One region of the Brevibacillus sp. B_LB10_24 genome, then DNA from elsewhere that is predicted to be linked to it. Evidence: riboswitches for the same ligand, from Rfam matches in the RefSeq annotation. Region 1 holds a riboswitch; each other region holds the start of a gene.
The links. A riboswitch is a leader RNA that binds a small molecule or an ion and turns the genes downstream of it on or off. The one in region 1 is predicted to bind cobalamin.

Region 1 (7,510 bases):
CCGGTCAACAGCCCGCTGATCAGGTCCACATAGGTGTTGTAGCCGATGACGACATCGCTCTCTTCGATCGCTTCCTTGGCCCGTTTGGTTATGTGTTCAAAGCTGCCGGGTCCAAAGCCGATGATCAACAGTTTGCCTTTCATACCCACACCTTCCTCTCCTTCCATTCTGCAGCCGTACGCGGGGGAATTCTCCCAGAAAACGACGCCTGCCGTTCGGGAGGCAGCGCTTCCCATAAATCGAACAGCAGCGGTACGCCGAGGTGAAGCTCTTCCAGAGCGGCTCGCTGGGAAAAGACTTGGTCCGGAGTGCCTTCCAGCACCAGCCGTCCTCCATCCAAGACAAAGATCCAATCAGCCCACGCGTAAGCCAGGTCCAGGTCGTGCGTCGCCAGCAGGATGGCAGTCCCCGCCTGATGAATCTCCGCCAGTTCAGCCATCAACTGCCGGGTATGCAGCCGGTCCAAACAAGCTGTGGGTTCATCCAACAGCAGCAGTTGGGGCTGCATCGCCATCACCCCGGCCAGCGTAACCTGACGCTTCTGTCCGAGACTGAGCTGGTGGATCGGGCGATCGAGCAGCGCCTCCAAATCAAATCGCTGGGAGATCGCCCGGACTCGCCGCACGATCTCCTCGTCAGTCAGGCCGATATTGCACAAACCGTAAGAAATATCCTCGCCCACCGTGCCCGCCACCAATTGTTGTTCCGGATCCTGAAAGACCAACCCTACTGCCTGCCGCAGCGCCAGAAGCGAACTGCGGTCATAACGCAGCGGCTCCCCCCTCCAGTTGATCTGGCCCTGGTTAGGGCGGAGGATACCGTTTGCGTGCAGAAAAAACGTCGATTTCCCGCTGCCGTTGTGACCCAACAGGGCACACTTGCGGCCAGCGGGAATCCGCATGGTCAATCCGGCGAGCGCCTGATGACTGGCACCCGGGTAGGTAAAATGTATATCATGAAATTCTATCAGCCAATCCAAGGCTTCACCTCCTCGTCAACCACTCCAAAGCGATCAGTGTGAGACATCCCAGAACCGCTTCGGACAGATATCGTTTTGATCGCACAAAACGGGCAGTCGATACCACCCGGATCTCGCCCGAAAACCCTCTGGCCGTCAAACCGACCAACAACTGCCGGTACCGCTGCCACGTCCGGCCAAACAGGGTAACTGCCAGTTTTGCCACATCTTTTAGCGTTTGGCGAAAGCCGCTGTGCCCTCCTCTTGCCTGCTGTGCCACCCAAAGCTGTCCAGCCACCTCCAGCAAGACAAAGACGAAGCGGTACATAATCGACAACAGCTCGACCAGGACCACGGGCATCCCTAGCCTTCTCAGCACCTGCAAGAGCTGCCCTAGCGGCACGGTAAAGAGGAGAAAATACAGACAGGCAACGGACGCAAGCGCCCGGGTCAGGACCGTAAACGCCCGCAGTAGGCCGCTCGGGCTCAGGTACACATAACTGCCTGCCACCGGTATGGCAGCCACGGCATTTGCCACTGCGCTGCCAGCACCTTCGCCGCTGGCAGCTTCCAGGCAAAGCGGCGGCAAGCTCATCAGCATGAAGGCGATTGGGAGCAGCAGCAGCCGCAAATAAGTTCGCCAGGGAATCCCCGCATACCTCACGATCCAGAGACTCGACCAGGCAAAAATAAGCAAATGCACCTGCCAGTGAGCGAACAGCGCGATCGCCAGCAGGGAGGCGGCGAACAGCAGCTTCTGATCTGGCGGAAGCTGCCGCAGCCGATTCGTATAGGCGTACGAATCAAACGGAATCTTCATGCGCCTGTCCTTTTTTTGCCGACCGGCCCCGGAAGAAACCGAAGGCGTAACCGACTACACCTGCGCCGATCGCCGCCTGCAGAGCGAACAACAAACTCTCCGTCTCCGAACCCGGCGGCTCAAAAATCGGCTCAAACCACGGCTCGTAATCGGGTGCAAGTTCCCCAACCGCCTCTTCAGCCGCATCGTCTGACCCGCCAAACTCCGACCCGTGAATAAATGCCAGCGGGAGGACTGCCAACAAGATCACCGCGACCAAAATCGCGATGGTAAGGTAGCGATTCGATTTGCCCATCCTTTACACACCTCGCTTTGCGGCCAGAAGTTGTTCCAACTCAGTCCGATTGTAGGTATGCAGCCAATTCCACACCAGGACGGTCAGCAGCCCTTCGCTAATGGCGAGCGGCACCTGTGTCAGGGCAAAAATCCCGGCAAACTTTACAAAGGAAGCGAGAATTCCACCTGATTCTGCGGGAAACGCCAGTGCAAGCTGCAGCGACGTGACCAGGTACGTCGACAAGTCAGCCAGTGCCGCTGCGGCAAAGACAGCCAGTTTTTGCCGCTTGCCGCCGCGTGACAGCAGCCGATACACGCCGTATGCGACAAATGGCCCTACGATCGCCATCGAAATGGCATTGGCCCCGAGCGTCGTCAATCCGCCGTGAGCAAGCAGCAGCGCCTGAAACAGCAGGACGAGGCTGCCCAATACCCCCATCGTCAGCGGGCCAAACAACACAGCCCCCAGGCCGGTTCCGGTCGGATGCGAGCTGCTCCCGGTCACAGATGGCAGCTTTAAGGCGGACAGCACGAATGCAAACGCCCCGACCAGTCCGAGCAGCAGCTTTGTTTCGGGATTCGCCTTCGTCGTACGCTGAATCTCCCGCAGGCCCAAGAGAAAAAACGGAATAAACAAGACCCACCAAAAGACAGCCCAGCCAACCGGCAAAAAACCCTCCATGATATGCATGGCATGTGCAGTCTGCGGCGTGTTAAATGACAAATACAGCACCAGCGCGACAATTCCCATTGGAACGAATAATTTCCGTTTCATGAATATACTCCCTCTTGAGACTCTGTTTTTCCCCAATCAAAAAAGCACCTTCAGAGAATACTCCGAAGATGCTCCATCACCTGACAAGTCGCCCGGCTAACCCTAGACGGCTGTTCAAACTATGTACACCTCCCTCATCCTCGTGAGTTTGACGATGTCGATTTCAAGGCAGGTCTCCTGACTCCAGTTCATCGCATAAACGCGCCCTTCCCATTCTTCAAGAACAGTGGGTTGTGTAAGCGTTATGCTCCCTGTTACAGTGGCGGGACCGTGCCGGACTTTCACCGGACTTCCCTATTAAGTTGCCGATTCAAGCAGAAGAATCGGTCAACACCTTGAACGTTCCATATGCATTTTTTCGATAGAAATTATATTCATGATAGTAATAGTTTCCACCTGTTGTCAATCTCTTTTTATTTGATGGCTGAGGGTCAGACGACTGGAGGTTTCTCCAATGGCGCCTCGATCGATTCCTGAAAGATCCTGCATAATCCGAGCATCCCCTGTCTCAGCTCATCCTCACTCATGCTGGAAAAACAGATTCTCAGATGGTGAAACTCCGGTTCACCCGGGTAACAGACCCACCCGGGGAGAAAGTTGATCTTTTCGCGAGACGCCGGAACGACCAGTTCTTCGGCACGCAGCCAGGGAGGAAGTGTGATCCAGATATTGCATCCACCTTGCGGCACGGTCCAGCGCACTCCTGCCGGAGCGTGCTGCTCTAAGACGGACAGGGCGAGATCTCTCCTGCCGAGCAGACGTTGCCGCAACTGCTTCACGTGTTTTTCCATAGAGAAAGACTGCATAAAGGAGAGGATCGCCCGCTGTGTCAGAAGCGGACTCCCCCAGTCTGCCGCTGCCTTCGCAACCATCAAACGGTTGAGGAATCTGCCGTTGGCGGCAAGAACAGCCACTCGGCATCCAGGGGCCAGTATTTTGCTAAAGCTTTTCAAATAGATGACATGCCCGTGCTCATCCATGCTTTTTATCGGCGGTGGCGGGGCTTTGCCAAAGTAGATTTCACTCCAGAGATCGTCCTCCAAAATGATGCTGCGATAGCTCTGCGCAAGATCGAGCAGCTGGGTACGCCGACGCTGGCTCATGAGGGCTCCGGTCGGATTCTGGTACGTGGGCATCGTGTAGATCAATTTTGGCGGATACTGGTCGCAAAGGGAAGCCAACAGGTCGACCCGCATCCCCTCCTCATCGACCGGAACAGACAGAACGGTCGCTCCTCTCGCTCGAAACACGTCGATGGCAGCGCTATAGGTAGGCACTTCTGTCACAACGACGTCACCAGGCCCGATAAAGCTGCGGGCCACCTGGTCAATCCCCTGCTGGGCCCCGTTGGTGACGATCAGTTCTTCCGGGTGTAAGTTGAGGCGGAAGTTCTTGGCGTATTCGGCATATGCCTTGCGAAACAAACCATCCCCCTGCACTGGTCCGTACTTGAACAAGACTGTTGGATCATCACGGAGCGCATTCTGGACGGCTGATGTCAACTCTGCCAGCGGAACCAGTTCGGGATGAAGCGAGGTAATCGAAAAAGAAAAACCGTTTTCAGGCTCTGCCTGCATACTCTGCCAAACCTGAGCCCGCGGCAGGTAATCCGCAACAGCATGCTGCCACTCATAACAGGAAACCTTATTGGGTTGCCCAGTGTCCCCAACCTCGTTCTTCGCCTTTCCAACAAATGTACCTCTGCCTTGGATCCGTTCGATCAGCCCTGCTTCTTCCAGCAGCCGATACGCCTCAACGACAGTCATAAAGCTGACATCACACTGTCTGGACAAGCTGCGAATGGAGGGCAAAGGAGTCCCTTCCTCTAACGATCCGAAACGAATGCGCTCGGAGATTTCCTGATAGATTTGCCTGACCAGGGGGACTCCGGACTGGCGCGTAAGGTTGATCTGCATGCGTTCTCCCCTCTTCCGGAAGTGTTATGTATCACTGTTGACTGTTATGTATATCACTGCTGTATGTTTTTTCTAAAGATTATAACACTCCGGGTTGGAAAAGGGGATATGGATAAAATGATTTATAGCTATCTGCTTATGTGTTTGATTTACGGAACAACCTTTTATGCCATCAAAGCAGGCATTGATGCCGGATTTTCTCCCTTTCTGTTTGCTGCCATCCGTTTCGGTACAGCAGGAGTCCTGATCATCGCGTTCCTGTACCTGAAGAAATCATCTCTCCGGTTTACCCGCAGGAACATGTTGGATCTGATCTACCTGGGCGTATGCATGACCCTGATTCCCTTTGCCGCACTCTACTGGGCCGAACAGTACATCTCCTCGGGACTTGCCGCCTTGCTGTCTGCTTCCGGACCGATCATCGTCAGTGTGCTCAGCCTGTGCTTCGACCGTAAAAAGATGCCTTTGTGGCAGTGGATGGGGCTCTTGATCGGATTTGCAGGGATCGGGCTCGTTGTCTTTCCCCACTTGGAAATAGGCGTCTCAACCCTTTGGCTGCTGGGTTCGGCGGGAATCCTCCTTTCCGAAGCCGTTTTTGCCTGGGGCGCGATTTTTTCCAAACGGCTGCTGTCGGGCGGTCTGACTCCGCTGGCGGTCAACGGGTTTCAGATGTTCTTTGGGAGCATCGGACTGCTGGTGCTCTCCCTGATGTTTGAACCGATTCACTTCACATTTTCCCAGCCTTATACAGCCGTGGGAGCACTGTTTTACCTGATCGTATTTGGGTCGATCATCGCTTCTGGCATTTACTACTGGCTCGTCAAACGGACGAATCCCTTGTTTCCCTCGACGTGGCTGTACGTTTCTCCGGTGATCGCTTTAGCGGTAGGGGCTGTTTTCCTCGATGAACCGATTTACCCGCTCGGCATAGCTGGAACGGTGTTGGTCATTGGCGGAGTCATTTTGACCAGCTTCAGGGACTGGCAGAAAATGTGGAAATCGGCCCACCATGCCGCAAAGAGCTAATGGCCGGCCTGCCAGGGTCTGCTTGGCGCGTGCTGATGGTGATGTCCGTGATGGTGCTGTTCCCGCTTTACTACCTTGGGCTCGGCGCTCCCCTCAATCCGGCGGCGAAGCGAGTAGGGCGTCATCATCAGGCCAGGTGGGGTGTATACCCTCGCAGCTTCCCCGTCACAAACCGGACAAATGGTTGTCGCCGCAGCCTCGGCCATGCCCAGCCATAGGTCAAAATCGCCGCACTTCGCACAACAAAACTGGTACTTTGGCATCGTCAACATTCCTTTCCTCTGATCAAAACCAGGTTGAGACTACAGAAGCCGCAGCTGAAACAGAAAAAATGGGCTCACTCCGTTCATGGCACGCCAACAGGGAAGCTGTACTGGCCGTCGACATTCCAAAAAACGACACGTCGACCAAAAATAACTGAAAGTATTTCAACGTAGAATTTGGTCGACAAGCGTGTGCCGTTTTTTTCCGTTCGGACTGGGGTGGCTTCCCAAGGCCTGCGTTCGCTCCATTTTTTCCGTTTCCCCCTTCTGCAGTCCCATCTCTAATGACGAAGTCGTCTGTTACCTCGGCAAAATATCCTGCTCAAAAATCGCCGTCGGGATCGAAATGGTGCAGCAGGCGTTCGGGATGTCGACGATGCCGCCGATTCTCCCCTCTACCGGTGCGGTACCGAGCAGCATATACGCCTGTTCACCGGTAAAGCCTTTTGTCTTCAAATACTCGATGGCGTTCAGACAAGCCCGCCGGTAGGCGATATGGGCGTCGAGGTAGTGCTGGCTTCCGGAATGCTCATCGACGGAGATTCCCTCGAAGACGAGGAACTCGGAGTAATGCGGGTCGACCGGTCCCGGTTTGAAAATCGGATTGTGGATGATGTTGTACTTGGCCATTCCGCCTTTGATGATATCGACGTGCAGATCTACCCAACCCGCCATCTCGATGCCGCCGCAGAACGTAATCTCGCCGTCACCCTGTGAGAAGTGCAGATCGCCCAGCGACAGCTTCGCCCCCTCCACGAAGACCGGGAAGTAAATCCTCGTTCCTTTGGACAGGTTCTTGATGTCGCAATTCCCGCCGTTTTCGCGGGGAGGAACCGTCCTGGCCCCTTCCCTCGCCACGCGCTCAAACTCGGCCCCTTTAAGCGAGCCCAATACGGCGCTGTGCGGATTAGGCAGGTTGGCGAGCGGGGGAACGCGGTTCGGGTTTTGGGCGACGAGCGCTTTTTCCCTGCTGTTCCACCTGTCCAGCAGCTCGTGGGACGGAGCCACCCCGATCAAGCCGGGTGAAGAATGCCGGCGAATTTTACCCCGGGAACATGGCGGGAGGTAGTGTAGATCCCGTGAAAATCCCAGATCGACTTGGCCGCCTCCGGAAAGTGTTCCGTCAAAAACCCGCCGCCGTTATTCCGGTCAAAAATGCCGTTAAAGCCCCACTCCGCCCCCTGAATCGCACCGATATCCAATATATCGACGACGAGCACGTCCCCCGGCTGGGCGCCGTTCACCCAAACCGGTCCGCTCAGCACGTGGACGCGATTGAGATTCACGTCGCGCACATCCGAGGGATCGTCGTTATTTTGGATTTGGCCATCCGTCCAGTCTTTGCATTCGATCCGAAACACCGCACCGGGATTGACAGAGACCGTGGCGGGAATATCCGGATGCCACCGATTGTGCCCGGGAGCATCCTGCTCCTCCATTGGCTTGTTCAAATCCACGCGAAACAGCACTTCCGGC
Region 2 (7,510 bases), on a different contig from region 1:
GATGGAGTCAGAGGTTCGGAGTTACTGCCGAAGTTTTCCAACCGTTTTTACCCGGGCAAGCGGGTCCAGATTGTGGGATCGACAGGGGAAGGAGTACATCGACTTTTTTGCCGGGGCGGGGGCCTTGAACTATGGTCACAACCATCCCCGACTGAAAAAGCAGCTGATCGAATATCTGCAAAACGACGGGATTACCCACAGCCTGGACATGGCGACAGATGCCAAGGAAGCGCTGCTGCGCCGGTTTCACGAAGTGATTTTGCAGCCGAGAGGGCTTGATTACAAGGTGATGTTTCCTGGACCGACGGGGACCAACTCGGTAGAGAGCGCGCTCAAGCTGGCGCGAAAGGCGACGGGCAGGGAGCTGATCATGAGCTTTACCAGCGGCTTCCACGGCATGTCCCTCGGCTCGCTGGCTGTGACGGCGAACCGGATGAAGCGGGGAGGAGCGGGCATACCGCTCGCCAACACGGTTGTGATGCCGTATGAGAATTACCTGGGGAAGGATTGGGATACCACCGAGTACATTGAACGTCTGCTCGAAGACGATAGCAGCGGCGTATCTCTCCCTGCGGCTATGATCCTCGAAACCGTTCAGGGAGAAGGCGGGATCAATGCGGCCAGTATCCCCTGGCTGGTCAAAATCGAGCAGCTCTGCCGCAAGCACGGCATTCTGTTGATCGTCGACGACGTGCAGGCGGGCTGCGGACGAACAGGACCTTTTTTCAGCTTTGAGGAAGCCGGGATCAAGCCTGACATTGTCTGCCTCTCCAAATCGATCGGAGGTTACGGTTTGCCCATGGCCTTGACACTGTTTCGCCCGGAGCTGGATATATGGAAACCGGGCGAGCACAACGGCACCTTCCGCGGGAACAACCTCGGCTTTATCGCGGCTGCTGAGGCATTAACCTATTGGGAAAACGACGATTTAAGCAGGGACGTCCGAATGAAAGGCGACCTTGTTCGCCAGCACCTGGAGCATCTGGTCCAAACCTATCCGTTGATCAAAGGAGAGGTGCGGGGAAGAGGACTGATGCAAGGAATTGCCATCGGGGTCGATGATTTGGCTGACCGGATCTGCTCGCTTGCCTTCCGCCGCGGGCTGATCATGGAGACATCGGGACCAAAAAGCGAGGTTGTCAAGATCATGCCGCCATTGACGATCGATGAGCTGGACCTGAAAAAAGGCCTGTCTATATTAGAGGACGCGATCAAAGAAAGCCAGGAGAAAGGAAGGTAGGTACCATGATCGTAAAGCATTTACAGGATATTATCGGCACAAAGGACGACGTTGACACTCCTACGTGGAACAGCAGAAGACTGCTTCTGAAAAAAGACAACATGGGCTTTGCCCTGAACGATACGCTGATCAAGGCCGGTACAGAAACGTTCATCTGGTACGCGAACCATCTGGAGGCCGTGTACTGCATCGAGGGGGAAGGAGAGATCGAGGTGGTCGGCGGTGAAACCTACCCGATCCAGCCGGGCATGATGTACGCCTTAAGCGGTCATGAGAAGCATTACCTGCGGGCGAAGAGCACGATGCGAATGGTGTGTGTGTTCAATCCGCCGCTGACCGGGCGCGAAGTACACGATGAGAACGGAGTATACCCCTTGGTTGAGTAAATCGGCAGGATGAGATTTGGCGAAAAACCTGGAAGGAGAGGAAAGTATGAACCAACGCTACGTCGTCATGGAGGATTGCTATCCATCCCGCATCGAGGATACACCAGGCATCATCGAGCGAAAGGACCCTGTCGTCTATTCGGACGCAGGCTCCGGCACGTCCGAGCTGGATGCAGACATGCTTGCGTCCTATGAACAAAACGGATACCTCAACCTGAAAGGCTTCTTTTCGGCTGAGGAGGTCAAGACGTTTCGGAATGAGCTGCAGAGGCTGTGGCAGGAAAACAGGGAAACGGAGCGGAAGGAAGTGATCCGCGAGCCGCAGAGCCGCGAGATTCGCTCGATTTTCGCCGTACATCGAGACAGCGAGGTCTTTCGTCGGCTGTCGCAGCATCCGCGGCTGCTCGCCATCATCAGGCAGATCTTGGGCAGCGACGTGTACGTGCACCAGTCCCGGATCAATTACAAAAAAGGATTTACGGGCAAGGAGTTTTATTGGCACTCCGATTTTGAGACCTGGCACGTAGAGGATGGCATGCCGCGAATGCGGGCGTTAAGCTGCTCCATCGCGCTGGAGGAGAATCACCATTTTAACGGCCCGCTGCTGCTCATCCCCGGCTCCCACAAGAAATTCATCACGTGTGTGGGCAGAACGCCGGATGCGCATTACGAACAGTCGCTGCGCAAGCAGGAATACGGTGTGCCCGATCAGGCGAGCTTGCAAGAGCTGGTCGAGCATCACGGTATCGATACAGCCGTCGGACCGGCGGGAACGGTCACGCTTTTTGACTGCAACGTCATGCATGGCTCCAATGGCAACATCACGCCCTACCCGCGGTCCAATGTGTTTTATGTCTACAACAGCGTTGAGAACAAACTGGTCAGCCCCTTCTCGGGCCAGAAGCCGAGGCCGGATTACATCGCGACCCGCGATTGACGTTTTTACTACAGGGCCGCTTGCTTCGAGTGTGAACGCAGGCGGCTGCCTGTCTACCGGACTTACGCATACAGGGAGGAACAGGATGGCTCTCATTGTCCAAAAATACGGCGGCACTTCCGTAGGTTCTATTGACCGGATTCGCAAGGTAGCAAAACGTGTGATGGACAAAAGGAATGCCGGCCACCAGCTCGTGGTCGTCCTCTCGGCCATGGGCAAAACGACAGATGAACTGGTGAAGCTGGCAAAAGAAATTTCTCCCCACCCTGACGAGCGGGATCTGGACATGCTGGTCAGTACAGGGGAGCAGGTCTCGATTGCCCTTCTATCCATGGCGCTGCAGCGGGAAGGGTGCAGAGCTGTTGCGCTGACGGGCTGGCAGGCAGGGATTTTGACAGATTGCTGTCACGGCGATGCTCGCATCCGGCACTTCGAGAACAACCGGATTTGCGGGCACCTGCAGGAGGGCAAGGTAGTGATCGTCGCCGGCTTTCAGGGCGTGGATGAACACGGTGAAATCACCACGCTGGGCCGGGGCGGATCCGATACGAGCGCTGTTGCGCTGGCCGCCAGTCTGGGTGCGGAGCGCTGCGAAATTTATACGGATGTGACGGGTGTGTTTACGGCTGACCCGCGCCTGGTGCCAACTGCACAAAAGCTGTCCGCCATATCCTATCAGGATATGCTGGATCTTGCGCAACTGGGAGCGGGCGTCTTGCATCCGCGATCCGTCGAAACCGCACGGAAACGCCACGTCCGCCTGGTTGTCCGCTCCAGCTTTTCGGATGAAGAGGGGACTTATGTGGGAGCGGATGTGCCGGCTCAGGCGGAATCGGTCGCCAGGGGCATAGCCCATCAGGAGCAGATTTCCATTTTGTGGGTAAAAGGGCGGGAGATTCACCGCCGGACGCCGATGTTGACCGGCAATCTGCGGGAAGCGGGCGTTATGGCAAATGCTGTTCTCCACGGAACGGACCTTTTGTCGTTTCCGGTTGCGACAGAACAGCACAAAAAGGCAGCCGCTTTTTTGCAGGAGCAGCAGGAGAGTCTGGGCTTTGATGAGATGGAAGCGGAGCACGGCTTTGCGATGGTCTCACTTGTAGGGGTATCGCGGCATGCGTCCTCAAAGGTGCCAAAGACAATCAAGCGAAAAATGAAGGCGCTGCAAGTTCCGATTCGCTGGTTCCATCAGAGTGAGCGGAAAGTCTCCATCGCGCTGCCGGCCGAACAGGTAAAAACAGCCGTAAGGGCACTGCACCGGGAGCTGGGCTTGGATGCAGGTGAAAAGTTGGCAGTGAAGTAGGCGGCTGCTTGCCGCTTGCTCTTGATTTCCTTACGCGCTGCCGGTACGATAACATAAAAAGGAAATAAACCGATTTGGTGCCATGAAAACATGGAGAATAGGGAAGGAACCCACACGATGTGTCCATCGCTGTATGAAGCGAGTGAATGTACAACAATGCCACTGGGATGACTGGGAAGGCGTATATTCACGATGAGCTTGAGTCAGAAGACCTGCCAAATCTGGATCGCTTATTTGAGAAACGACACATTCTCAGTCTTTTTCGGGCTGGGAATGTGTTGTTTTTTTACAGGGGGAGGAAGAGATGCACTTGTTCAACGAATGGCAAAAGGAAGGCGTTTATAAGGCGATATTTGAAAGGAGAGACATACGGGAATTTCGTGCTGATCCGCTTCCGGAGGAGAAGCTGCAGAAGATTATCCTTGCTGGCCATCACGCTCCTTCCGTCGGATTCATGCAGCCGTGGAATTTTATCGTCGTCCAATCACAGGAACGAAAAGAGAGGTTGGCGACAATCTGTCAAAAGGAAGTGAAAGCACTCGCGATTCACTATGAGGATGAGCGAAAAACCAAATTCTTGTCTTTAAAGGTAGAAGGAATCAGGGAGGCGCCAGTTACCATCTGCGTGACATGCGACCCAACCAGGGGCGGCGGGCATGTACTCGGGCGCAATTCCATCCCGGAGACAGATATTCTGTCCGTGGCTTGCTGCATCCAAAATATGTGGCTGGCTGCTTATGCCGAAGGGATCGCCATGGGCTGGGTCAGTTTTTACAAGAAGCATGACGTGCGTGAGATCCTGGGCATTCCGCCGCATATCGAACCGGTTGCCCTGCTGTCGCTCGGGTATACCGATCACTATCCGGATGCCCCCCTGCTGGAACAGGCAAAATGGGAAAAGCGGCTGCAGGTTCGCGACCTGATCCGCCATGACAATTGGAATGAGGTTTGTCGTTGGCAGTTTGAAGACTGAAAGAGTTGAGAGGTTGACTTTCCATTTTTGTTGTAGCTATAATCGTTACAACGAGAGGGTGGAAGAAAATGAAAATCAGCAGTCGATTTAGCATCGCCGTCCATATTTTGTCGTTGTTGGCGATTGCCAAGGATGCACATGGGACGTCAGAATGGATTGCGGGGAGCGTAAATACGAATCCAGTGACCATTCGCCGGATATTGGGGCAGTTAAAAAAAGCAGGCTTGGCAAATGTGCGTGCCGGAACGGGCGGAGCGTTCTTGTTGAAGGATCTGGACGAGATCTCCCTGTTGGACGTGTACCGGGCGGTTGACGTCGTGGAAGAAGATCAACTTTTTCACATCCATGCCGAACCGAATCCGGAGTGTCCGGTGGGAGCCAACATCCAGGCAGTCCTGGAGCTGATCCTGAAACGGGCCCAACAGGCGATGGAGCAGATCTTGGCGGATATCACAATCGAGGAATTGGTAAACGTGCTCTCTCAAAAAATACAAGCGACTGCTGATTAGATTTTTTTCAACACGTTGTAATGTTGTTCGTTACAACGTTACAACGAATGGTGGAAGCCCCATTCGTGCAAAAAACAATGCGTGATGGTTATGCTAATAATCAACAACAGGAGGGGAAATGATGAAAGTTGCAGTCATTGGCGCAACCGGCAAAGCGGGAAGCCTGATAACGAAGGAAGCAGTGGAAAGAGGTCACGAAGTCACTGCGATCGTCAGGAATGCTTCCAAACTGACCGAACAACATGCTGCAGTGTTGGAGAAGGATGTTTTTGACTTGACGGCAGACGACCTTAAAGCGTTTGACGTCGTGGTCAACGCGTTTGGTGCCGCTCCCGGCAGTGAGCATCTTCATGTCGAAGCGGGAAGAGTGTTGATTGAAGCGCTGAAAGGCGCGCCGGATACGAGGCTGATCGTCGTCGGCGGGGCGGGAAGCCTGTTCGTTGACGAAGCAAAAACACTGCGTGTGATGGATGCGCCCGATTTCCCCAAAGAGTATCTCGCGACAGCGCAAAACCAGGGCAAAAACCTGGAGGACCTGCAGCAATCTACAGGCATCCGCTGGACGTTCATCAGCCCTTCGGCATTTTTTGATCCGCAAGGGAAGAGAACCGGATCATACCGGACAGGGAAAGATCTGCTGCTGGTAAATTCGAAAGGGCAAAGCTATGTCAGCTACGCAGACTTTGCCATTGCTGTATTAGATGAAATCGAGAATCCGCAGCATATCAACGAACGATTTACGGTTTCATCTGAATCAGAGTAATTCGCTCAAATCATTTATTCACGTGGAGGGAATAAAAATGAAAGTGGCAGCCATAGTAGGAAGCATTCGCAAGGAGTCTTATAATCTGAAGCTCGTCAAATTCATGCAGAAGCGGTATCAGGGACAGTTGGATATCGAAATTGTAAACATCCGCGACCTCCCGCACTACGACCAGGATATTGAAAATGAACCGTCTGCCGTGGTGAAGGAATTCAAAAGCAAGGTGGCTGCTGCCGATGCCGTATTATGGGCAACGCCCGAATACAATTACTCGATTCCAGGCGTACTGAAAAACGCCATCGATTGGCTGTCCCGCGTGGACAAAGTAATGATCGGCAAACCGTCGCTGATCATTGGAGCTTCCATGGGGGCTCTGGGAACGGTGCGTGCCCAGCAGCATTTGCGCGATATCCTGTATTCGATCGGTGTATCTTCTCCGATCATGCTGGGGAACGAAGTCTATATCGGAGCGGTTCACGAAAAAATTGATGAAAATGGCGTTTTGACCCACGAGCCGACAGTTGCTTTTTTAGATCAGGTCGTTGAGAGTTTTGTATCGTGGTGCAAGCAGGCTCAACTACAAAAATGACAGGATTCAGTCCACATCCTCCGTCTTCCATAAGGCTGGGGATGTTTTTCTTTTTGAATTGACTTTTCGCAATTGAGGGAAGTGTCCGTTATCATAAAAAATGAAAATCTTTGTAATAATGAGTTGAACATTGTAGAAATATGTGGTAATTTATTAGACAAATATTCCAGCGATATATCGCTAGTATATGCAAGAAATTTTTTTAACAGAGCAGAAGGCGGAGAGGAACAGTCGAAGATGAGTGTTATTTTGGCACATGGGAGCGTAGAAACCAGCACGGCGCCGGAGTATATCAACGGTTTGCTGGAAGCAGTGCAGAAGGGCTCGCAAATTTTGCAAAACAAGCAGCACGTGTTGGATGCTGTCGAAGCAGTGGTAAATGAATTGGAGGACAATCCGCTGTACAATGCCGGGCTGGGATCGGTGCTCAATCGCGACGGGATCGCGGAAATGGACGGAGCGATCATGGACGGACAGAGCGGCCGTTTTGCCGCTGTAGCCGCTATGCGCGATGTAAGGCATGCCATCTCCGTAGCCAGGCGGGTCATGGAGGAGACCAAACACGTCGTCTTGGCCGGCGAGGGCGCAACGCAATTCGCCAGAGAGAAGGGCTTTCCGGCAGATAACTGCATAACGGAGGATCAGCTGAAATCATGGCAATTGGCGATGCGCCTGCTGAAGGAGGGACAAGAGCTTGACTTCAGCCCATACACCGGCTTGAAAAAGGAGACGGATACCGTTGGCTGCGTAATTCTGGACAATCACGGCAAGCTGGCTGCCGGTTCCTCCACCGGGGGATCCTTCCTGAAA
Region 3 (7,510 bases), on a different contig from region 1:
TTGTTGAAAGCGGTTCCGGCGCTTATTTTACCGATGTAGACGGGCATCGCTACATCGATTTTTGTCTGGGAGATACCGGCTCGATGACGGGACATGCACCGGAAGGAGCGGTTCCCGGGATTGTCGAACGGGTGCGAAACGGCGTGACGTTTATGCTGCCGACAGAAGATGCGATCTGGGTCGGAGAGGAACTGGCCCGGCGTTTTGGGCTGCCGTACTGGCAGGTCGCCATCTCTGCGACGGATGCGAACCGCTTTTCCCTGCGGCTGGCCCGTCATATCACGAAGCGCAAGTACGTCCTCGTCTTCAACTACAGCTACCACGGCACTGTAGATGAGGCGTTCATTACGCTGCGCGGCGGAGTTCCCGGCAGCCGCAGCGGCAACATCGGCCCACAGGTAGATCCTGTACATACCACCAAGGTCGTCGAGTTTAATGACATCGATGCGCTGGAAAAGGCGCTCGCACCAGGTGATGTCGCCTGTGTGCTGGCCGAACCGGCCATGACCAACATCGGCATTATCCATCCCGACCCCGGTTATCTGGACGCCCTTCGCGAGCTGACCCGCCGTACAGGGACGCTGCTCATCTACGACGAGACCCATACGATGTGCGCCGGACCGGGAGGGTATACGGGGGCCTATGGTCTAAAGCCGGATATGCTGACGGTGGGCAAAGCGATTGGCGCAGGGATCCCGACGGCAGTCTACGGATTTAGCGAAGAGGTCGCAGACCGGATACGCGGGACGATCTCGCTGGAAGATTCCGATACGGGCGGCATCGGCGGCACATTGGCCGGAAACGCGCTGTCGATGGCGGCGATGCGCTCCACGCTGGAGAACGTGCTGACACAGGAGGCATTCGACCGGAACATCCCCCTGGCCGAACGGTTTGCCGCTGGGGTGGAAGAGGTCATTTCCGAAAAAGGGCTTCCCTGGATCGTCAAACGGCTGGGCTGCCGATCGGAGTACTGGTTCCGCAGCACGCCCCCGCGCAACGGCGGAGAGGCAGCCGCAGCGGTAGATTTCGAACTGGATCGTTACATGCACTTGTATGCGCTCAATCGCGGGATTTTAATGACGCCGTTTCACAACATGGCCCTCATCTCATCGCAAACCAAGGCGGAGGACGTCGATACGCACACGAAGGTCTTTCGCGAAAGCGTAGAATCGCTGCTCGATTAGTCACGCCAAGGAGAACTGCAAGCGATAACATTCGAAGGGGGTTGATGAGATGGAGGACATTGAACCCAGAAAAGTCCCGCCGGTATGGGTGGGGCTGATCCCGATCGCGTTTATGATCGTATCGCTGTTCGTCGGCATCTTCGTCCTGGAGCTGGACCCGCATATTCCGCTTTTGGCGAGTGCGATCGTCGCGACAATCGTGGGCTTGTGTCTGGGACACTCGTGGAAAGAGATTGAAAAAGGCATGCTGAAAACGATCACCCTGCCGCTGCAGGCGATTCTGATCCTGATGATCATCGGCGCCCTGATCGGCTCCTGGACCGCCGGAGGGATCGTGCCGACCATGATCTACTACGGTTTGGAGGTCTTATCTCCGACGTATTTCCTCGTCGCCGCCTGCGCCATCTGCATGCTGGTATCGGTGGCGTCGGGGAATGCCTGGACCTCGGCTGGAACCATCGGGATCGCGATTATGGGCATGGCCGAAGGATTGGGGATTCCGATCGCCCTGGCCGCCGGTGCCGTCGTGTCCGGCTGCTATTTCGGCGACAAGGTGTCTCCCCTGTCGGAAATGACGAACCTGGCTGCGGGCGTCACCGGGATCGACCTGTTTGAACATATCAAGCATCTGATGTTTACGACCGTTCCGGCGATTACCATCGCGCTGATCCTGTACACGATTATCGGATTTACGTTGGACCATGCAAGCGACAATGCCGAGCAAGTGATGATCCTGCAAGGGCAGCTGCGCGAACTTTTTGTCATCAGCCCGTGGATTTTGCTCGTTCCTCTGACGGTCATCGTCATGCTGGTGTTTAAAATGCCTGCGATTCCCGGCTTGGTGATCGGAACGGTACTCGGCACGATCTGTACTGCGGTCGTGCAGGGCGCTTCCCTGAAGGAGGCCTTAAATACCCTGTACTACGGACATACCGCTGAGACGGGAATTGAAATGATCGACAGCCTGTTAAACAACGGCGGCATTGAATCGATGTTTTGGACGATCGCCCTGATCATGATTGCCATGGCTTACGGAGGAATCCTGGAAACGACGCGAATCCTGGAATCCATCGTCAACGCCATCCTAAAGCGTGTCAGGTCGACCGGCAGCCTGATCGCCACGACCGTCGGGACGAGTGTCACGACCAATTTCCTCGCATGCGATGCCTACCTGGCGATCATTTTTCCCGCCCGCATGTACGCATCCGAATACAAAAAACGGGGACTGCAGCTGAAAAACCTCTCCCGAACGGTCGAAGACGGCGGCTCCGTCACCTCACCGCTGTTCCCCTGGAACACCTGCGGAGCATTCATGTTCGCCACCCTAGGAGTCCACGCTTTCACGTACGCGCCATTTGCCTTTTTCAGCATCCTCAGCCCCATCATCGCAATCATCTACGGCTTTCTCGGGATCAAAATCGCGTACGAACCGAAAGCAAACCCCGCCGACTCCGCCACAATCACCCCGGCGGTCCAGGTGGAATCTACGTAACAATATCTCAAGCGCCGCTTATCTCCCACATCTGCCAACGGGAGTAAGCGGCGTCTTTACGCATCTATAACACTAAGGCTACGAGACGGAAGAAAAAAATGGAGCGAGCGCAGGCCTTGGCACGCCTACCCAGTCGTAACGGAAAAAAGCGGCACACGCTTGTCGACCAAATCCTACGTTGAAATACCTACAGTCCTTTTTGGTCGACGTGCCGCTTTTTGTAGTGGAGACGGCCACCCCCAGCTTCCCCGCTGGCGTGCCGCGAACGAGCGAGCCCATTTTTTTCTTCCGGACCACAATGTTCACCAAAGCCAAAGAACGCATCATCTCTCTCCCAAAGTGCAATCCTCCCCTCCAAACAGCGTGCCAAGTATTGACACCCTCAACATCTTGTTGTAAGGTAAATAAAGTCATCTACATATTGATACGGACAGGTGTCTTGCCAACAATATTTGGCAGAGACTTAAAAAGGGAAGCACGGTGCGATTCCGGCGCGGTCCCGCCACTGTAATAGGGAAGTTCCGTTCCAAGGTGCCACTGATCGCCGCGATCGGGAAGGCGGACGGAGCGATGACCCTTGAGCCAGGAGACCTGCCTGTTCGTCTGCACTCTGGTACCTACGGGAGATAGGGAAGGGTTCGCGCAGCTGGCCTGCAAGCCGTAGGCCCGTGCATCCTGTGGATTTTTACGCGCATCCGACCTCCTGCTAGTCGTCGGATGCGCTTTGCTTTTTCTGCAACAAACAGCAGTACATAAGGGAAGGATTGAGGGACATGCTGGTCGCCTATGATTCGAAGACGGGAAACGTGCGAAGATTTGTAACCAAGGCAAATGTGCGAAGCGTGCAAATCGACGCCAAAATGACGCTGGAAGAGCCGTTCGTACTCATTACCTATACGACGGGATTTGGCCAGGTGCCGGAGACGGTAAAAGCTTTTTTGCAGCGAAATCACGCCATGCTGCGGGGAGTTTCGGCCAGCGGGAACCGCAACTGGGGCGGAAATTTTGCCAAGAGCGCGGATGCGATAGCCGATCAGTACAAGGTTCCGGTTATTTCCAAATTCGAACTGTCGGGGACCAGTCGCGATGTGGAGTATTTTGTGAAAGAGGTGGCAGGGATTGCGGCACATTGAACTGAACAACCAATTGATGCAGCGTGGCAGTGACGGATTTTTCCAATTGGACAAAGATCGGGAAGCGGTCGAAGTATTCATGGAGGAAGTCCGCGCGAACACGATGCAGTTTGACAGCGTCAAAGCGAGAATGGACTACATGATCGACCATCAGTACTACGAAAATGTATACGAGCGGTACACCCCGGAGCAGGTGGAAGAGATCTTCCGCACCGTTCACAGCTACGGGTTCCAGTTTTCCTCCTACATGGCGGCGTCGAAGTTTTACAAAGACTACGCGCTGAAGACAGATGACAAGTCGATGTACCTGGAACAGTACCCCGACCGGGTGGCGATCGTCGCTCTTTCGCTCGGAGAGGGAGATTTTGAGCGGGCCAAACGTCTGGCTCAAGCGATGATCGAACAGCGCCTCCAGCCGGCTACGCCAACGTTTCTCAACGCCGGGAAAAGCCGCCGGGGAGAGATGGTATCGTGCTTTCTGCTGGAGATGGACGATTCGCTCAACTCGATCAATTACATATTAGGCACCTGCATGCAGCTCTCCAAAATCGGCGGCGGCGTCGCCGTCAACCTCTCCAAACTGCGCGGCCGCGGCGAGCCGATCAAAGGGGTGGAAGGCGCGGCGAAGGGGATTATGCCGGTCCTCAAGCTGATGGAGGACGCGTTTTCCTACGCCGACCAGATGGGGCAGCGGAAGGGATCAGGGGCGGCCTATTACAACATCTTCGGTTGGGACGTCATCGAGTTTTTGGACAGCAAAAAAATCAACGCCGACGAAAAATCGCGGATCAAGACGCTGTCGATCGGCCTGATCGTGCCGGACAAGTTTTACCAGCTGGCGGCGCAGGACAAGCCGCTCACCGTGTTTGCGCCTTACTCTGTCTACCGGGAATACGGACAGCACCTGGACGACCTTGACCTCGACCAGATGTACGATGAACTGCTGGCCAACGAGCGGGTCAAGAAGAAAACCGTGATGAGCGCCCGCGAGATGCTGACCAAGATCGCGATGATCCAGCTGGAATCGGGCTACCCGTACATCATGAACAAGTCGAACGCCAACAAGGCACACGCCTTGAAAGAGATCGGGTCGATCAAGATGTCCAACCTCTGCACGGAAATCTTTCAACTGCAGGAGACCTCGACGATCAACGATTACGGACTGGAAGACATCATCCGCCGCGACATCAGCTGCAACCTGGCCTCGCTCAACATCGCCAATGTGATGGAGCAAAAGAAGCTGCGGGAGTCGGTGCACGAAGGCATCGAGGCATTGACGGCAGTGAGCGACACGACCCGGATCGAAAACGCGCCGGGGGTGCAAAAAGCCAATCGCGAGCTGCACTCCGTCGGACTTGGCGCGATGAATCTGAACGGCTACCTGGCGAAGCAGAAGATCGCCTACGAGAGCGAGGAAGCCAAAGATTTTGCCAGAACTTTTTTCATGATGATGAACTATTACTCACTGGAGAAAAGCATGGAGATCGCGCGGGACCGCGGCGTCACCTTTGCCGGTTTCGAACGTTCCGAATACGCCAAGGGGACCTATTTTGACAAGTACCTGGAGACGGATTACCACCCGCGGACGGAAAAGGTGAAACAGCTGTTTGCCGGCATCCAGATCCCTTCGACGGCAGACTGGGCCAGGCTCAAGGAGCTTGTACAACGCCACGGGCTGTACCATGCCTACCGGCTGGCAATCGCACCCACGCAGAGCATCTCCTACATCCAGAACGCGACTTCCAGCGTAATGCCGGTCGTCGAGCACATCGAAACCAGGACCTACGCCAACTCCACGACGTACTACCCGATGCCGTACTTGTCGCCGGACAATTACTTTTACTACAAGTCGGCCTACCTGCTCGACCAGTTCAAGGTGATCGACCTGATCGCGGAGATCCAGGAGCATGTCGACCAAGGCATCTCGACCGTCCTGCACATCAACAGCAGCGTGTCTACGAGAGAGCTGGCCCGGTACTACATATACGCGGCGAAGAAAGGCTTGAAGTCGCTTTATTACACGCGGACGAAGCATCTGACCGTAGAAGAGTGCATCAGCTGTGCGATTTAACGACCGAACAGGAGAGAGGACGACGAGATGAAAGCAGTCAATTGGAACAGGCCGGACGACGAATTTACCTTGACGTTTTGGAACCAGAACATCATGCAGTTCTGGACAGATGATGAAATCCCGCTGTCGGACGACAAAATGTCGTGGATCGAGTTGACGGAAGAGGAGCGGGAGACGTACAAAAAAGTGCTGGGCGGACTCACCCTGCTCGATACCGTCCAGGGCGGCGTCGGCATGCCGAAAATCCTTGAGCACGTCGACGGCCTTCAGCGCAAAGCGGTGCTGGGTTTTATGGGGATGATGGAACAGATCCACGCCAAGTCCTACAGCAGCATCTTTACGACCTTGGCGACGACGGAGGAGATCGACGGGATTTTCCGCTGGGTGGAAGAAAATCAGCGCCTGCAGACCAAAGCGGAGATCATCTCCGCCTACTACAACCAGATTCGGACGGCAAAAGACTTGTATCTGGCGATGTGCGCTTCCGTGTTTCTGGAGAGCTATCTGTTCTACAGCGGGTTTTTCTATCCCCTGTTTCTGGCAGGTCAGGGGAAAATGACCAGCAGCGGGGAAATCATCGACCTGATCCTGCGCGACGAGAGCATTCACGGCTTGTACGTAGGCGTACTCGCGCAAGAGGTGTTCCAACAACTCAGCGCCGGCGAGCAGGATGAAGCGCTCCGCGAAATTCACGAGCTTCTTCGGCGCCTGCATCAAAACGAAGAAGCGTATACGGACGAACTGTACACATCGGTCGGGCTGGCCGAAGAAGTAAAGGCGTACGTCCGCTACAACGCCAACAAAGCGATGATGAACCTCGGCCTCGACCCCGTGTTTCCCGAGGAAGAAGTAAACCCGATCGTCTTGAACGGCATCCGGACGCAGACCAAGCAGCACGACTTTTTTTCCAAGAAGGGAAATGGATACGTCCGCACCATCCATGTCGAACCGCTGCGCGACGAAGACTTCTCGTTTGACGTGTAGGATCGGACTGCAGCCCCGGTCGCGGCTCTTTACGCCACGACCGGATTTTTTTGTATCCCGATTCCCGCCGTTTCTGGTATAATGATTTGAAATTTTCAGATCGAAAGGAAACGGACGGATGCTGACGCTGGCCAATCCGCTGACGATGATGGCGTTTGTCGGCATTTTTGCCGGGCTGGGGATCGGCAGTTCGCCGGGGGACAGCTATGCTGCCGTTTCCCTGGTCACCGGGGTGTTTTTGGGTTCGGCCGCCTGGTGGATCGTACTCAGTGTTTCGGTCGGACTGCTGCGGTCTCGCCTGGAGGCATCATTTCTCAAGTGGATCAACCGCGTTTCCGGTTTGATCATCGCGGGCTTTGGGATCGCGGCGTTGATGGGACTGCACGCAAGCTGAGCAGACTTTTTCGCTGACAGGGATTGTCAGGGAAAGGCGTGTATCATACAGGTAGGTTATCACGAGAAGGAGGATGGAAGATGAGTCAGGCAGAACAGATGATGATCGAGTGGATGAGGCATCGAAGTGTACTGCAGGAAATACTGGGACTGGTCGGGGACGAACATCTTCATTTCAAACCGTGGGACGGAGCCATGCCGCTCGCCGAACTGACGCTGCACCTCGTCCAGTGGAACGAGGTATTCGTTAAGT
Region 4 (7,510 bases), on a different contig from region 1:
AAAACAGGGCGGTCAAACAGCTCCCCCCCGGTTCTGTCTTTAAAATCGTCGTCGCGGCGGCAGCGCTGGAGGAAGGCGCGGCCCTGCCGACGGAAAAATTCCAGTGCACGGGAGAGTACGGCAAGTACGGTTTTTCCTGCTGGAACAAGGAGGGTCACGGGGCCGTCACGATGGAGGAGGCATTCGCCCAGTCCTGCAACATCGCGTTTGCCGAGATTGCCAAGCGGTTGGGCGGGGCAAAAATAGAGGAGTACGCCCGGCGGCTGGGCCTGACGGTGCCGGTGGGCTGGACGGCAAAGGAGCTGTACCAGTTGAAGAACTTCCGCCAGATAGACGCGGAAGAGTCCGGGACGGTCTTTGCACCTGGCGTTCCCCGCGAGGATGAAGGCGTGCTGATCCAGACAGCGATCGGGCAGCGGGATGCCAGGATCACCCCCCTTCAGGCGGCCAATCTGATGGTGACCATCCTGCGGGGCGGACAGCCCGGACAAGTGCGCCTGGTCCGGGATATCACCTACCAAAACGGCGTCACCTTTTACCATTTCTCCCCGCAGCCGCTTGAAGGACAGGGAGTTAGCCAAATAACCGCATGGAAATTGCGGCGCTACCTGGAACAGGTTGTACAAAAGGGAACAGGCAAGTCGCTTGGCGGCCTGCCCTGGAAAACAGCGGGAAAGAGCGGCACGGCACAGGTGACCGTACGGGGGCAGCGGCGCGACCACCAGTGGTTTGTCGGTTATGCGCCGGTTGACAAGCCGCGCTACGCGATCGCCGTGGTGGCAGAAAATCGGCCGGCGAGAGGCACCCACCTAGGGACAGCCATTTTCAGTTCAGTTGCCGAGACCCTTGCTTCCCTACGAGAATGACCCTCTCTACCTCCTGCATCCTGCCTCCGTAGATAAAGCCCCTGACCCTGATCCCATGCCTGTGCATGCCGACGATCAGCATGATGGGCGAAGAAGATTGGTACGTTTCCTGGTAGGTTTTTAATGCAAACGTTTTTCGATCCCCCAGGCTGGGCGTCAAGCGCTTCACCGTATGGCTGTGCCAATCTCCGATGTAGCGCAAGCGCCCGGCGCTCCGCAGCTTCAGCTTGGCAGTCACGGTTCGAATGTGATTTTCATCAAAAACGACGGTCTTCCGCTCTTTTATCGCACGCGGCCCGGGTTCGCTGGCATATGAGACGACCCAATCCCCGTTTAGTTGGTATCCCATCAAAATGCCGCCAGTTTCCACGTTGGGATTTTTGCTTACCGCCTGTTCGATCTGCTTCCAGGCTTTTTCGGTGACGTACAGTGTTGTCATGACATTTCCCCCCTTACAGTTGCCGTGGGTCAGTAACACTACATCGTATGAAGGAAGGCGGGATGAGGAACCTTTTGCGGCGATTTTTCCAATAAGAAGGACAGAGGTGAGTCGAAACTTTCTGAACAATTCGGTTTTATCTTCATGTTTTATGGGTAAATATTCCATATACATACTTCTCAGTATCAATATAGGGGGGAGTTTCTTGAAATTCACGCTTGGCAAAAAATTAGTCAGCGCTTTTGTCATCATCGCTCTGCTATTGGGGGCAGTCGGAATTACCTGTCTTTACTTTTTGCAGAAGGTGGATCAATCGTATTCGGACATACTTGTCAGGCGGGAACATATCTTGACGAATCTAAACGACATAAGCAACGGGACTGTTCAGATGATGAACAGTGTCCGCAGTTTTCTGGCGGGGGCGAACAAACAGGATGCGATCAAGTTTGAAGGCGCCTATCAGCAGGCAGAGGAGCTGCTCGGCCAAACGGTTCCCCTGTTGAGACGCGATACAGATATCGAAACCGTCCAACAAGTACAGGAGATGGTGAAACAGCTCAAAGAGAAGGGGGACAAGGTGTTCGCACTGCCCAGCGACCAGCAGGAGGAGGCAGTCAGGCTGGTCATCGCCGAAGCGGTGCCGCTCGGCTTGGAAATGAAAAAGCTGGTCGATGAGATGGCGTCGGATCAAAAGCAGTTGATCGAGACAGCTGTAGAGAGCAACCAGAGCCTGGTCGTCTCGCTGAAATGGATTTCCCTGGGGCTGATCGCAGCCACGTTCATCCTGGCAGTGGCGATCGGGATCGTCTTCTCGCGGAGGGTGTCCAGATCGATTGGGGTTCTGAGTCTCGCGGCCGGCAAAATCGCCGAGGGAGATTTTTCAGGCGGCGACATCCGGATCAAAAGCCGGGATGAAATCGGTGATTTGGCCCGCTCCTTCCAGCAGATGAAGGAAAATCTCCGCGTGCTGATCAGGCAGGTAGCGTTAAATGCCCAGCAGGTGGCTGCTTCTGCGGAGCAGCTGATGGCCAGTTCCGACCAGACGAGCAAAGCCGCCGGGCAAATCACTTTGACGATACAGGAAATGGCTGCCGGCTCCGATCAGCAGGTCCAGGAAGTGGAAGGAAGCGCAAAAGAGATCCAGGAGATGTCAACAAGCGCACAGCATATCGCGGCGAGCGCCGGTCACGTATCTGGCGTCGCTGCCGAAGCTTCCCGAAAGGCTGCAGACGGAGACCAAGCCATCCGGACGGCGGTGGAGCAAATGGAAACGATCAATCGGACGATGAGCGACTTGACCCGGGTTATCGAAGGGCTGCAGGGGCGCTCAACGGAAATCGGACAAATCATCGAAGTGATCACCAGCATCTCCGCTCAGACCAATCTCTTGGCTTTAAACGCAGCGATCGAGGCGGCGAGAGCAGGCGAACACGGACGCGGGTTCTCGGTGGTGGCCGACGAGGTTCGCAAGCTGGCGGAACAATCGACGGCATCGGCTCAGCAAATCGCTGACTTGATCAGCGCCATTCAGCTTGAAACCGGGGCGGCCGCCCAATCGATGCAGAGAGGCCGGCAGGAAGTGGAGAACGGGATGGGCGCGGTCCATCAGGCGGGGAAATCCTTTGCCCAGATTCAAGCTTCTGTCCTGGAAGTGACGAACCAGATTGAAGAAGTATCCGCTGCGTCCAAACAGATGGCGGCAGGAACGGAAAAAGTGGTGCAGACGTTTGAGCGCGTGCTGCAGCTTGCCGAGGGTTCGGCATCAGGCAGCCAGAGCATCTCGGCAGCCACACAGGAACAGCTGGCCTCCATGGAGGAAATCACTGCGTCTGCCGGCGCGCTGTCCAAACTGGCGGAGGAATTGCAGCAGCGCGTGGAAACATTCAAGGTGTAGCGGATAGGGAGGAACGGAAAAACATCGCGGGAGTTGCGATATTGATCTTTTTCATATTTTCTTTGATTATCTTTTCATATATAATACCTACACAAAACTATGGCACATTGAAAGAAAAATAGAAAGTTACGTTAACATGTACACAGCTCATGTTGCAGGCGAATTCAGGCAATTTACGTATGATTATAGTTGGGTTGAAGGGTTGCATTATTTTGATGCCTATGCTTCCCTATGCGAAGCTTCCGCGGCGCTATGCAAAAATGGAGACGTATATGGGATAGCCAGTCGTCTTAAACGTTTCGCTGAAAAAGATAATTTTGATAAACTAAGTTATAAAGATGCGCGGTATATAGCAGATTTTTTGGATTCGCTGTTAACAGATTCACCTCCCACTTCGGATGAAGTCTTCAAGTTTTTGGGTTATATTGTAGAACTTAGCAAGTAAGTAGATTCTTATGCGGTCTCGGGACAACCTTCGGTTTACCGTGGCCGCATCATATTTTCTAAGATTGGAAGCAGGCTGCCCTAATACGGGGGGAGTAGAAATGGAATCAGTCGGCGGGACGAAGGAATTTCTTGAACATCAACTTGACCAGCAGATCGGAAATCCAGAACATGGAGGAATTAATCGCGATCAGCCGCCAGAATGGCTGCGTATAGTGAAGGAAATCTAGAAAATTGTCCGCAGGGTGAGACGTGAAGGCCAGCGTAAAGGCAATGATAAAGGGTGAGAGCACCACAAATGTAAGCAGAATCTGCAGCATTCCCGAATAAACAGGGCCGAGATACCTTATATTCATAGCTAACAGGTCAGCCACTAATGAGACGGGCAAAGAAACAATCATGAATACGCTTGCCACCACAGCGCCGTAGATAAAGACAAAGACAGGCTCCTTAGACTGAATCCCGATGATGGAAACGGAAAGGACAGAAGCCAAAAGGACCGTGACGTATTTGCTCCCCATCAAGTCAATCCCCCCTCGGAAGGTTCTGCGAATCCTTGCATCCGTTGACATCTGAATTCCAACATTTCCCATACCCTTATAGTAAAACATTTGGAAGGATTTGCATATTCCTAATTTCCGACTGCCTATTGCTGGACGCACAGGTAGCAATCTTCCAAACTTTAGGGTAAGATAAAAGGAATGCAGGCACCAACCTACAATTTCATAGGATGCAGCCAGGTGCCCTTGTGGGAACAAGGGGTAACAGGGAATCGGGTGAAAGTCCCGAGCGGTCCCGCCACTGTATCCGGGGAGTTCTCTTTTCATACAGGCCACTCGATGCCACAACGTCGGGGAAGGCGAAAGAGCGCGACGATCCGGGAGCCAGGAGACCTACCTAGCATGCTCACACCAGCAATGCCTTCGCGGAAAGGAGAGGTGTACGGAAAGAAGCAACGATTGTTTGCCGCAGTTTGTTGTTTTTCTCATAAGATCCGGACCCGTAACCCCATCTGCCGAGATGGGGTTTTTTCGTATGTAGGCAAGCGAGAATTGCAGAAAGGAGCAAAAAATTGAGAAACCTGATACCCCAGCTATCTTCAAAAGGAATCGTACGGGCAAGCGGAAATGCCCGCCCGGCCCTTGTAAACGGCCGGATGGGGCTAAGGGGCGTCCTGTGGCTGCTGTTCGGGATGTTTTTGCTATCCGTGACGCTGGCCGTCATGCTCGGCCCGATCAAGATTGCCCCTGAGACGGTGTGGAAAATCCCCCTGTCCCATCTGCCCGGGATTGGACAAGCAATCGAACGGGATTGGACGAAGGCGCAGGAGCACATCATTTGGGATATCCGCTTCCCCCGTGTGCTGCTTGGGGCTGTGGTGGGAGCAGGGCTTGGCGTGGCCGGGGCGGTCATGCAATCCCTGCTGCGCAATTCGCTCGCCGACCCGTACATCCTCGGCGTCTCTTCCGGTTCGTCTGCTGCCGCCACATTGGTTATCATCTTCGGGGTACTTCCGTATTTCGGGCAGTACGCGTTGACTTTCGGTGCCTTTTTCGGTGCTCTCGTTTCTATGATCGCCGTTTACTTGGTCGCCCAGGTACGGGGAAGCATCAATACTTCTCGACTGCTCTTGGCAGGCATTGCCGTCTCAATGGTTTTATCTGCCGTAACCAACTTTATTATCATGCTGGCTCCGAAAGAACAGGGCATCCGGGACGCGATGTTTTGGATGATGGGCAGTTTCTCTGGCGCCAAGTGGGAGTACTTGACGATCCCCGGTTTGGCTGTGCTGGCCGGTACCGCGTTTTTGCTGTTTCAATACCGCGCCTTGAATGCCGTCTTGATGGGCGACGAAACGGCGAAAACACTTGGCATCAACATGGATGCGTTTCGAAAAACGCTTATTCTCGTCGTTTCGCTGCTTACCGGGGTCATCGTCGCCGTGAGCGGCTGCATCGGGTTTATCGGCATGATGATGCCGCATATTGCCCGGTTTTTGGTCGGCTCTGACCATCGGCGGGTCCTCCCGGTATGCGCCGGGCTGGGGGCGATTACCGCTATTTGGGCAGATGTTCTCGCCCGCCTGGTATTGGCCCCCCAGGAAGTGCCGATCGGTGTGGTTACCGCACTGTGCGGCGGGCCGTTTTTTATCTGGCTGCTGCGCCGGAGTACATATACCTTCGGAGGGGGAAGCAAATGAACGTGACAGTGGAACACGCTTCGTTTTCGCTGATGCAAACGCCTATTGTCCAGGATATATCCCTGCATGCCGCCTCGGGGCAATTTGTCGGCATCATCGGGCCGAACGGGAGCGGAAAATCCACGCTGTTGAAAATGATCTGCCGAATCCTGGAGCCGGATGCCGGAATGGTCAGTTTGGATAACCAGGAGCTAAGCCGATTGGCTTCGCGCTGCATTGCACAGCGGATGGCAGTCGTCAGTCAGGAGACGACGCAGATGTTTGATTTTTCGGTATGGGAAATGGTGCTGATGGGGCGGACTCCGCATAAACGCTTGTTCGAGCCGGATACCTCATTGGATGAAGAGATTGTGGACATGGCCCTGCAGCGCGTCGGCATGCTGGAGTACGCGGAGCGCAGCTTTATGAGTTTGTCCGGAGGTGAAAAGCAGCGGGTGCTGATCGCCAGGGCGCTGGCTCAGCAGGCGCAGGTGATCGTACTGGACGAGCCGACGAACCATCTGGACATCCGCTACCAGCTGCAACTGCTGGATCTGGTCAAGACCCTGGGCGTCACCGTCATCTCGGCGCTGCACGACTTGAACCTGGCTTCCGTTTATTGCGACTATTTGTACGTTATGCAGGATGGACGGGTGTTCATCTCCGGGCCGCCTGAGGAAGTGCTGACAGCGGAATTGTTGCACGACGTATTTGGCGTAGCGAGCGAAATCGTGATTCACCCGCTGACGAAAAAACCGCATATCACTTTTTTGTCCAACCTGGTTCGACAGACAGGAGGGTGGAACAATGGCATATAGCAAATGCAGCTTTTGTCACTTCATGTACGACGAATGGTTTGGCGACACGCGAAACGGCGTCCCCGCTGGCACGCCGTTGGCAGAGTTGGCCGGCAGCGTCTGTACCCGCTGCGGCATGCAGGGCAGGCGGCATGAACGGCAAGGTACGCCCCTCTACGCCGGGCTGGAGGCGGAGTATTACGATCAATTTGCCGGGAAGGGCGGAATCGCCTTTTACCGCAACTGGCTGCTGGCGTGCACCGAATCGCCGGCTGTCCTGGAGCTTGGGGTTGGAACAGGCAGAATTGCCGTGGAAATCGCCGAGAAAGCGGGGACAGTATGCGGAGTGGATTGGAGTCCGGCGATGCTGAAAGTGGCGAATGCCAAGCGGGAGCGGATATTCAAGCAGAACCCGGAAAGGTTGGAACTGGTTGAAGCAGACGTGATGGCTTTTCAGCCCGGCGCCATGTTTTCGCATGTACTCTGCACAGATGGCTTGTTCCAGCATTACAGTCTCGTTGAGGAACAGATCGCTTTGCTGCAGCGAATCCGGGAAAATTTGCGGCCGGGGGGCTGGCTGGCCGTCGACCTGCTGCTTCCGCCTGAAGGGGGAGCCTGGACGGAGCGGCGGTGCAAGCGGCTGCCCAATGGAAAAATGGTGTACAAGCAGGTGGAAGGAGAAACTTCCTTGCGCCGCCAGTTGTTTCACTGCACGATTACTTTCGAGGCTTTCGTCGACGGGCTGCAGCAGGCGCGATACCGGGTGGAACGGGAATACGCCCTGATGACGCCGAGAGAACTGGGTCATCTGCTCGCCGCGGAAGGTTTTGCCGTCGTTGGCATGTACGAAAATTACGGTTTGTCCAAACCGTGGCGCACTGCTTCGCTGCC

Region 2: linked by a shared signal. The riboswitch ahead of bluB (5,6-dimethylbenzimidazole synthase) and the one ahead of ACI7RC_RS18540 (energy-coupling factor ABC transporter permease) in region 1 are both predicted to bind cobalamin.
Region 3: linked by a shared signal. The riboswitch ahead of nrdI (class Ib ribonucleoside-diphosphate reductase assembly flavoprotein NrdI) and the one ahead of ACI7RC_RS18540 (energy-coupling factor ABC transporter permease) in region 1 are both predicted to bind cobalamin.
Region 4: linked by a shared signal. The riboswitch ahead of ACI7RC_RS10290 (FecCD family ABC transporter permease) and the one ahead of ACI7RC_RS18540 (energy-coupling factor ABC transporter permease) in region 1 are both predicted to bind cobalamin.

The regions. Positions count from the first base shown of each region.
Region 1 is NZ_JBJQOQ010000022.1:34,507-42,016, reverse strand. Features, by position in the region: gene cobJ (precorrin-3B C(17)-methyltransferase) at 1-143, opposite strand, end outside; gene ACI7RC_RS18555 (energy-coupling factor ABC transporter ATP-binding protein) at 140-979, opposite strand; gene cbiQ (cobalt ECF transporter T component CbiQ) at 984-1,778, opposite strand; gene ACI7RC_RS18545 (energy-coupling factor ABC transporter substrate-binding protein) at 1,762-2,073, opposite strand; gene ACI7RC_RS18540 (energy-coupling factor ABC transporter permease) at 2,077-2,829, opposite strand; cobalamin riboswitch at 2,980-3,182, opposite strand; gene pdxR (MocR-like pyridoxine biosynthesis transcription factor PdxR) at 3,261-4,745, opposite strand; gene ACI7RC_RS18530 (DMT family transporter) at 4,863-5,771, shown strand; gene ACI7RC_RS18525 (FmdB family zinc ribbon protein) at 5,768-6,043, opposite strand; partial or broken gene fmdA (formamidase) at 6,335-7,473, opposite strand.
Region 2 is NZ_JBJQOQ010000029.1:45,456-52,965, forward strand. Features, by position in the region: gene ectB (diaminobutyrate--2-oxoglutarate transaminase) at 2-1,240, shown strand; gene ACI7RC_RS21305 (ectoine synthase) at 1,246-1,626, shown strand; gene thpD (ectoine hydroxylase) at 1,673-2,563, shown strand; gene ACI7RC_RS21315 (aspartate kinase) at 2,649-3,866, shown strand; cobalamin riboswitch at 3,925-4,100, shown strand; gene bluB (5,6-dimethylbenzimidazole synthase) at 4,171-4,839, shown strand; gene ACI7RC_RS21325 (Rrf2 family transcriptional regulator) at 4,908-5,348, shown strand; gene ACI7RC_RS21330 (NAD(P)-dependent oxidoreductase) at 5,470-6,111, shown strand; gene ACI7RC_RS21335 (NADPH-dependent FMN reductase) at 6,149-6,700, shown strand; gene ACI7RC_RS21340 (isoaspartyl peptidase/L-asparaginase family protein) at 6,938-7,510, shown strand, end outside.
Region 3 is NZ_JBJQOQ010000009.1:15,804-23,313, reverse strand. Features, by position in the region: gene ACI7RC_RS10520 (aspartate aminotransferase family protein) at 1-1,184, shown strand, start outside; gene nhaC (Na+/H+ antiporter NhaC) at 1,234-2,676, shown strand; gene ACI7RC_RS10510 (hypothetical protein) at 2,755-3,000, opposite strand; cobalamin riboswitch at 3,092-3,289, shown strand; gene nrdI (class Ib ribonucleoside-diphosphate reductase assembly flavoprotein NrdI) at 3,450-3,809, shown strand; gene nrdE (class 1b ribonucleoside-diphosphate reductase subunit alpha) at 3,796-5,880, shown strand; gene nrdF (class 1b ribonucleoside-diphosphate reductase subunit beta) at 5,908-6,864, shown strand; gene ACI7RC_RS10490 (LysE family transporter) at 6,983-7,258, shown strand; gene ACI7RC_RS10485 (DinB family protein) at 7,339-7,510, shown strand, end outside.
Region 4 is NZ_JBJQOQ010000008.1:153,461-160,970, forward strand. Features, by position in the region: gene ACI7RC_RS10265 (peptidoglycan D,D-transpeptidase FtsI family protein) at 1-866, shown strand, start outside; gene ACI7RC_RS10270 (Mov34/MPN/PAD-1 family protein) at 826-1,305, opposite strand; gene ACI7RC_RS10275 (methyl-accepting chemotaxis protein) at 1,511-3,199, shown strand; gene ACI7RC_RS10280 (hypothetical protein) at 3,336-3,644, shown strand; gene ACI7RC_RS10285 (hypothetical protein) at 3,751-4,167, opposite strand; cobalamin riboswitch at 4,365-4,558, shown strand; gene ACI7RC_RS10290 (FecCD family ABC transporter permease) at 4,800-5,843, shown strand; gene ACI7RC_RS10295 (ABC transporter ATP-binding protein) at 5,840-6,640, shown strand; gene ACI7RC_RS10300 (methyltransferase domain-containing protein) at 6,630-7,510, shown strand, end outside.